2 regions of the Leclercia adecarboxylata genome follow, and region 2 is predicted to be linked to the other one. Evidence: predicted binding sites of a transcription regulator. Region 2 holds the regulator's gene; the other holds the start of a gene.
What was found. The regulator PurR, encoded in region 2, represses purine synthesis genes. The targets are predictions, from matches to a motif close to CANGCAAACGTTTGCNTG.
Positions count from the first base shown of each region.

Region 1: a site for PurR is predicted at 2,892-2,909, ahead of pyrC (dihydroorotase). Genes of this name have one in related genera too.

Region 1 is NZ_CP040889.1:3,892,882-3,897,304, forward strand. It holds gene solA (N-methyl-L-tryptophan oxidase) at 1-833, opposite strand, end outside; gene bssS (biofilm formation regulator BssS) at 950-1,204, opposite strand; gene dinI (DNA damage-inducible protein I) at 1,477-1,722, opposite strand; gene pyrC (dihydroorotase) at 1,797-2,843, opposite strand; gene FHN83_RS20310 (lipoprotein) at 2,953-3,513, opposite strand; gene mdtH (multidrug efflux MFS transporter MdtH) at 3,636-4,423, opposite strand, start outside.
Region 2 is NZ_CP040889.1:4,148,674-4,153,096, reverse strand. It holds gene FHN83_RS21550 (MFS transporter) at 1-1,103, opposite strand, end outside; gene cydH (cytochrome bd-I accessory subunit CydH) at 1,268-1,357, opposite strand; gene purR (HTH-type transcriptional repressor PurR) at 1,653-2,678, shown strand; gene punR (DNA-binding transcriptional activator PunR) at 2,684-3,607, opposite strand; gene punC (purine nucleoside transporter PunC) at 3,723-4,423, shown strand, end outside.

The DNA.
Region 1 (4,423 bases), 260 kb from region 2:
CCAAACGGCTTGCGCTCTTCCGGCGAGTTGATGACCTGGCCGCCGTTGTGTTTGCCAATCTTCAGGGCATCTTTTTCGGACGGGAAGCCGTAAAACTGATCGCCATCTGGCAGTTCGCCGGTAAAAGCAGGGAAGTGATTCTGATGACTGTAACGTCCGTCGGCCTGGAACCAGGAGAAGACTTTGCGCACCGGCTGCACCGGGAGACCCGGCACCAGACGCGAAACCCAGGTCCCCGCGCTCACCAGCAGGCGATTTGCGCTGTACGGGCCTTCCGGCGTTTCGACGGTGACGCCGTCGTCATGGTGGGTAATGGCGGTCACCGGGCAGTTAAACAGCTGGGCGCAACCGGCCTCTTTCGCCAGCGCAATCCAGGTTTTAATCGCCAGTTCGCTGCGCAGTACGCCCGATTCGGCTTCAAACAGGCCGATGTAATCCTCGGGGACGTTAATCTCAGGCCAGCGCTTCATGATGGCTGCGGCGTCCAGGCGCTCGAGATTGAGGCTGAACTGACGGGCGCTTTGCTCCACGGTGGCCAGAAACTGTGAATCCGACGGCCCGAGGTTGACCACGCCCGTGCGTTCAAAGACCGGCTCACCGCTGATTTGCGCCAGTTCATCCCACAGCGCCTGCGCGCGTAAAACCAGCGGCACATAGCGCTCACCTTCACCGTACGCGTGGCGCATCAGACGGGTATCACCGTGATGGCTGCCTTCGGTGTGGGGCGGCATATGAGCATCGATCATCAGCACATTCTGGCCTGCCCGGGTTGCGTAATAACCTGCCGCTGCACCGACAGATCCGCTGCCAATAATAATAAGGTCGTATTTCATGGGGATCTCTTTACGCGTTTCGTTGGTTAGCAGGGTAATTAAGACAGGGCGGTTATACAAGGGAGAAATAAGTGAGGCACCGTCAGGTGCCTTTGGGGTGAGATTCAGACATTATACTAATGTCGCTTATACTCATTTTCCTGGTAGTCACTGGATTCTATTTTTGCAATACCGGCTTCTAAAATAGAAATAAACTGGCGTGCGACGTCTGTGGTTAACCACAGGGTCTGCCCAACTTCCGCTTCTTCGGTGTCAGGGTGATTTGGGGTCTGGTAATGCAAACGCAGCATCAGTGCGTCGTAGCTATCTACAGTGCTGATATCCCAGCCTACAAGTGGATGTGTCTGGATGACTTCATTATTCTTTTCCATCATAACCCCCTGAATACGTGTTAAAAAGACAACGACTGTGAGGTTCAATGCGTGTTTTTCTGAAGCAATTTCAGTATATCAATAAATAAGGCTTCTGAAGGGAAAAAGAAACAGGGAGCACCACTTTTTTATCGCTTTTAGGATTGTTTGAACATTAAAACATCACCTTGCTGATGATTTTTGATGGACTCAAACAGATTATTTGCGCCTGGCTTGATCAGACGAAAAAAAGCCGGGGCGACCCGGCAAAAAAACACAATGAAGGAGAAAATTTAATCGGTAATAAACCAGTCGTCAGCGCTCTCCCAGGTTTCCTGTAAAATTTCGCTAATGCGCTCTTTATCTTCTTTTGCGCCACCGATTACCGACAGATTGTTTGACCCCGCATAACGCACGGTGACAGCACCATCGCGTTCGGGAAAGGAGTGATTTATACGGCGGGAGAGTTCACCCGCCAGCGCGTCCAGCGCACCGGCAGGTAAAGCAGTTGTTCTGGCAATGGTCACTTCGATACGCATAGTTGCCCCCTGTGTAATATACTGTTTATTTATACAGTTATATTGTTGAACTTACAACAGGGGACAAACAATTTTTAACGCTTCACCGTCCACTGAACGGTTTCGCCCGCGAGGAACGGGATCAGCGTGTCGTCGGTCAGGGCGATCGACTCCACCACGCTGCTCTCTTCGCGCACCAGTTCAACGAAGGTTTCGTTCACCGGCAGACCGTAGAAGAGCGGCCCGTTCAGGGAACAGAACGCCTCGAAGTGCTGCAGGGCGTTCATCTCGTCGAACACCTGGGCGTAGCTGGCAAGGGCCGTCGGAGCGTTAAAGCAGCCTGCACAGCCACAGCTGGCCTCTTTGCGATGACGGGCGTGCGGCGCGGAATCGGTGCCGAGGAAAGCGCGCTCAAAGCCGCTAGCGACCAGCTCACGCAGGGCCTGCTGGTGAATGTTGCGTTTGAGGATCGGCAGGCAGTACAGGTGAGGGCGCACGCCGCCCACCAGCATGTGGTTACGGTTGAACATCAGGTGCTGCGGGGTGATGGTGGCAGCCAGAAGCTCATTGCCATCGCGCACGTATTCCGCCGCGTCTTTGGTGGTGATATGTTCGAACACCACTTTCAGCCCCGGCAGGCGCTGGCGCAGTGGCTCCATCACGGTTTCAATAAAACGCGCTTCGCGGTCGAAAATGTCGATCTCGGCATGGGTCACTTCGCCGTGCACCAGCAGCGGCATGCCCAGTTTTTCCATGCGCTCCAGCACCGGCATAATCGCATCAGTGCTGGTGACACCGTGGCTGGAGTTGGTGGTGGCGTTGGCCGGATAGAGCTTGGCGGCGGTAAAGACCCCTTCGTTAAAGCCGCGTTCAATCTCATTAGGATCGAGCGTGTCGGTAAGATAACAGGTCATCAGCGGGGTAAAATCGTGACCGGCAGGCACGGCATCAAGAATGCGCTGGCGATAGGCAATCGCCGCGTCGACCGTGGTGACTGGCGGCACCAGGTTTGGCATGACAATCGCGCGGCCATAAATTTCACTGGTATACGGCACGACGGTTTTCAGCATATCGCCATCGCGAAGATGGATATGCCAGTCGTCTGGGCGGCGGATTTTCAAAACCTGGGATTGTACAGTCATGGATAGGCTCCGGCTGGGTGAGATGATTTTTGCCGGACACAAAGAATAGAGGGAAACGTTTTCGTTTGCACTCTTTTCTGTAAAAAAAGGCGCCGGAGCGCCTCAGAGGTTAATCGACGAAGGGGATAATAATCTCACCCGGCTTCACTTCGATGCCTTTCGCGTATTTTTTCGCCAGCGCTTCACCCTTGCTGTTATCTTCTTTCAGGATGTAAGCGGGCTGGCGATTAAAGTAGTTCTGCAGGGACTGGTTCAGGTACGGCATCAGCGTCTGCAGAACCGGTTTCATCTTGTCCGGTGACACGACGGCGTCGGCGATCTCCATCTGCTGCAGATAGATAGCGCCCTGTTCTTTATTGAAGACCGGCAGCGCTTTTAACTTCAGCTTGATATTGGCTTTCTGGCTGCCGAACAGCGAGGTCATGTCCAGGCTGGCATCGCCGGAGAGCATCACTTTATTCGGCTCTTCACGCCCAATCTGGCTGGTAAGATTGGTCAGGACGATATGCGCATCGGCCACGCCCGGAACGCCAATATCTTTCGCAAAGTTATTGCGCTTCTGCAGGGCCTGGTTGATCTCCTGCTCACTGACGGTGTACTGGGTAAGCTGATTACAACCAACCAGCAGGCCGCTGACGATCAACGCAGTGGCAATAACAAATTTTTTCATGGTTTTCCTCGACATGATGTCAGCGCTTCAATCCTGACGCGCAAGTATGTCAGGGGACAGCCAGCCAGACCAGCAGAAAAAACTGATAACGGCGAAGAACAGGAATAGTGCCTGAGACTCGGTCAGGCACCGGGCTCCAGCATACCGGGGGCTGTGCGTCTATGGCTGAACTGCCAGCCCAGCGCGAAGAAGGTAATCACCCCAATCAGGGCCAGCATCACCCACGGCAGTTCAGGCTGGTTGAAGGCCTTCCCGGCGTCGAATAGCCAGCCGCCGCCGGCATAGCCCAGCGCGCCGCCAATCGCCAGCCCGAGACGGCTAAAGCCCATATAGCTGCCCCGCGCACGGGCGTCCGCCAGCTGCGCGCTCAGGGTTTCGCGGGCGGGCTCAGCAATGATTGAGCCGATGTAGAAGGTGCAGATCAGGATAAACAGCTGCTGCAGCGAGCCCACCATCCCGACAGGCAACATGCTCAGGGACATGATCAGCAGCCCCGCCATCAGGCGGTGCTCAAGGCGGAAGCGTTTTTCGCTCCAGCGGGCGATAGGGTAGAGCAGGGTGAGGGAAAGGCAGGCCTCAATGGCGTACATCCACTTTACCGCCGCCGGAGAACCAGCGATATCGTTGACCATGATCGGCAGCATCAGCATCACCTGCACCGCCAGCATGTAATAGCCCGCCAGCGTCAGGACGTAGGTGATAAAGCGTTTGTCGCGCCAGACGCGGTCGAGCCCTTCCCGCACCGGCGCTTTGACGGTGGAGAGTTTCCACGCGGGCAGCAGCCAGGCATTGAACGCCGCGCAGAGGATAAACAGCACCGCGCCGGTGGCGCAGACCAGGCGGAAATCATACTGCAGCAGCCAGCTTCCCAGCAGCGCACCCACCACCGCACCGGCGCTGTCCTGCATCA
Region 2 (4,423 bases):
AGCGCCGCAATGATGGCCCCCATCACCGGAACGAAGCTGTAACCCAGTCCGCCCGAGATCACCGCCCCACCGGCCGCCGCCCCCAGCGCATTCCCGAGGTTAAACGCCCCGATATTCACGGAAGAGGATAACCCCGGCGCATCGCTCGCTACACGCATCACGCGCATCTGCAGCGGTGGTACTACCGCAAAGGTCGCCATTCCCCACACCACCATCGCAAATGCCGCGCCCACTTCGTTACGCGCCAGCCACGGGATCGCCAGCATGATGACGATCAGCAGCAGTAAAAACCCCTTCAGGGTGCCGCTCACGGAGCGGTCCGCCAGCTTGCCGCCGAGGAAGTTGCCAAGCGAGAAACCGACGCCAATCAGCACCAGCATCGCGGTGACAAAGGCAGGCGTGGCGTTGTTAATGTCATGCAGGACCGGTGCAATGTAGGTGTAGAGCGTAAACATCGCCCCGGCACCGAGCACGGTAGTCAGCAAGGCCGAGAGCACCTGCGGGCGCATCAGCACCGCCAGCTCTTTGCGCACTTCCGGCTTTTCGCCCGCCCCGCCCGCTGGCAGAGAGAAGAACAGTGCGATCATCGAGACCACGCCGAGCAGCGCGGTTGCGAGGAATGACATGCGCCAGCCGATCGCTTCGCCCATCCAGGTCGCGGCAGGGACGCCGCCGATGTTGGCGATGGTCAGCCCCATAAACATGGTTGCCACGGCGCTGGCCTGTTTGTGCTTCGGCACCACGCTTGCGGCCACCACAGACCCGAGGCCAAAGAAGGCGCCGTGGTTGAGGCTGGTCAGAATGCGCGACAGCAGCAGGGTGGTGTAATCCGGGGAGAGCGCCGAGAGAACGTTACCGACGGTAAAGATCGCCATCAGGAAGATCAGCGCGTTACGGCGACCGCGGTGCGACAGCAGCAGGGTCATCAGCGGCGCCCCCACCATCACGCCGATGGCGTAGGCGCTGATCAGCATGCCTGCCGCGGGAATAGAAACATCCACACCCCGGGCAATCACCGGTAACAGCCCCATCGGGGAAAACTCGGTGGTGCCGATACCAAACGCACCAATGGCCAGGGCCAGCAGCGGAAAATTGATTCTCATACTTCAACTCCAGACACCGTGTCGTCAGGCGACACAGAACAATGAAGGCGAAAGCATGACATCAATCACAAAAAATGAGAAGTTAACAATTTGGCAAAAGATTTTTGCAGGGAGCGTAACAATAAAGGAAGGGAGACGAGGGAGCGGTGACTCCCTCGCGAGGATCAGTGCAGCGCAGCAGTCAGACCGCTTGCTACGATCAGACCCAGAACAATAATGGTGGTAACCAGCGAAAACTTAAGATCGGTACTCATCAATTTTTCTCCTTTTAATCACCCCATGAAGAGTGAGCTTGCTCATTTTTGCACAGTTCAGGGTAAAAATCTTGCGGGAATTAGGTTGATATCCATTTTTACTCTTCCCCTTTTGGTCAAGATCAGACAAAATTCCACGCTAAATTTATTAGCGTACCGGCCATTGACCCCCTCCTGACGTCCTGTGTCGTTTTCCCGGCGTACCGCAATTCAAATTGCGCAATTAGGGCGAGTGAAGGCAAACGTTTACCTATTGGTTTTTCAGGAGCTTAGATATGGTCTGGAGTGACATCTGATGGCAACAATTAAAGACGTAGCGAAACGCGCAAACGTTTCCACTACAACCGTATCACATGTTATTAACAAAACCCGCTTTGTGGCGGAAGAGACGCGTAACAACGTCTGGGCAGCGATCAAAGAGCTGCACTACTCTCCCAGCGCCGTGGCCCGCAGTCTGAAGGTGAATCACACCAAATCGATCGGCCTGCTGGCGACCAGCAGCGAAGCCCCCTACTTCGCAGAAATTATTGAAGCGGTAGAGAAAAACTGCTTCCAGAAAGGCTATACCCTGATCCTCGGCAACGCCTGGAACAGCCTCGAGAAGCAGCGGGCCTACCTGTCAATGATGGCGCAAAAGCGTGTCGACGGCCTGCTGGTGATGTGCTCCGAATATCCGGAGCCCCTGCTGACGATGCTGGAAGAGTATCGCAATATTCCGATGGTGGTGATGGACTGGGGCGAAGCGAAAGCCGACTTCACCGACTCGGTGATCGATAACGCCTTTGAAGGCGGCTATATGGCCGGACGTTATCTGATTGAACGCGGTCACCGCGACATCGGCGTTATTCCGGGGGCGCTGGAGCGCAATACCGGTGCCGGGCGTCTGGCCGGTTTTATGAAAGCGATGGAAGAAGCGTTAATCACGGTGCCGGAAAACTGGATCGTGCAGGGCGACTTTGAGCCAGAGTCCGGCTATCGCGCCATGCAGCAGATCCTCTCCCAGAGCCCGCGTCCGACCGCTATTTTCTGCGGCGGCGACATTATGGCGATGGGCGCCCTGTGCGCCGCCGATGAAATGGGTCTGCGCGTGCCGCAGGACGTTTCGCTGATCGGCTATGATAACGTGCGCAACGCCCGGTTCTTCACCCCGGCGCTGACCACTATCCACCAGCCAAAAGATTCGCTGGGGGAGACGGCCTTCAACATGCTGCTCGACCGTATCGTCAACAAGCGCGAAGAGTCGCAGTCCATTGAAGTGCATCCGCGTTTGATCGAACGCCGCTCCGTCGCCGATGGCCCGTTCCGCGACTACCGCCGTTGATCCCCTCAGGGAGCCAGCACCTCTGGCTCCCGCAGCCACTCCCTGTTCATCGTTTCACTGTCCCCCAGATAATCCAGCAGCCACGCCAGCGCCGGTGACATATCGTTTTGTTGCCAGGTCAGGCAGCAGGCCGCATCCGGGAACGGGTTCTCCAGCGTCAGTTCCACCCATTTGCCGCTGTCGATCCACGGGCGGGCAAAATGCACCGGCACCATCCCCACGCACAGTCCGGCCGAGAGGCAGGTTGCCGCCGACTCCCAGTCCGGGGTGACGATCCGCCGCTGGTTGTCCAGCAGCCAGGTGATGCGTTTTGGCAGCGAGCGGGAGGTGTCTTCCCGCACCAGCGACGGCCAGTTGCGCAGGGTATCATCGCTGAGCGGGTCGGGAAGCGCGGCCAGCGGATGATGGCTCGCCACCACGCAGATCCAGCTCAGCATGCCCATATCGCGAAAAGCGTAGCGTCCCCCCACCGGGATCGCCTGGGTCGCGCCGATGGCCATCTCCACCCTGCCGTCCGCCAGCGCATCCCACACGCCGTTAAAGACCTCCTGGGAGACCCGCAGCTCGACGTCAGAGAAGTGACGGTAAAAATCGACAATCATCTGGCGGGTGCGCTCGGGGCGAACGATGTTGTCCACCGCAATGGAGATGTGCCCGCGCCAGCCGTTGGCGATCTGCTGGCACTGTTCGCGGGTGATCTGCATTTTTTTGATAACAGAGCGCCCCTCCTTCAGAAACCACATGCCGGCCGGGGTGAGCTCCACGTCGCGATGGCGCCGTTCAAACAGCGGCACCGCCAGCCACTCCTCAAGCTGACGCACCGTATAGCTGATCGCCGAGGGAACGCGGTGCAGCTCCTGGGCCGCGCCGCTGAAACTGCCGTTACGCGCCACGGCGTCCACCACTTCAAGGGAATATTCAGACCACATTTTCTGCCTGCAAAAAATTTGAATGCAACCGCCAAATATTAGCGTTTCACAAGCGGGATTGCACTGCCTACACTCAGCGGCTACCTAAACCTGCACCCATAAGGACAATAAAACAATGCAACCCAGGAAAGGATTTTTAGTCTGGCTTGGCGGCCTGAGCGTACTGGGCTTCCTCGCCACCGATATGTATCTGCCTGCCTTCTCGATCATGCAGGAAGATCTGCAAACCCCGGCGGCCGCCATCAGCGCCAGCCTGAGCCTCTTCCTTGCGGGCTTTGCTTTCGCGCAGCTGCTGTGGGGACCGATGTCCGACCGCTTCGGGCGTAAGCCGGTTCTGCTGACCGGTTTAGCCATCTTCGCGCTGGGCTGTCTGGGCATGCTGTGGGTACGCGATGCCACCTGGCTGCTGGTGCTGCGCTTTATCCAGGCGGTAGGCGTCTGCGCGGCGGCGGTCACCTGGCAGGCGCTGGTGACGGACTACTACCCGGCGACGCGGACCAACCGGATTTTCGCCACCATCATGCCGCTGGTGGGGCTGTCACCGGCCCTGGCACCGCTGCTCGGCAGCTGGATCCTCGCCCATTTCAGCTGGCAGGCCATTTTTGCCGTGCTGTTTGCCATCACCCTGGTGCTGATGATCCCGGCCTTTTTCCTGAAACCGGTCGCGGCAAAAGCGGATCGGCCTGAGTCCCGCGTCACCTTCTTCACCCTGCTCCGCTCGCGTGTTTATCGCGGTAACGTGCTGATCTACGCCGCCTGTTCCGCCAGCTTCTTCGCCTGGCTGACCGGCTCGCCGTTTATCCTCAGCGAGATGGG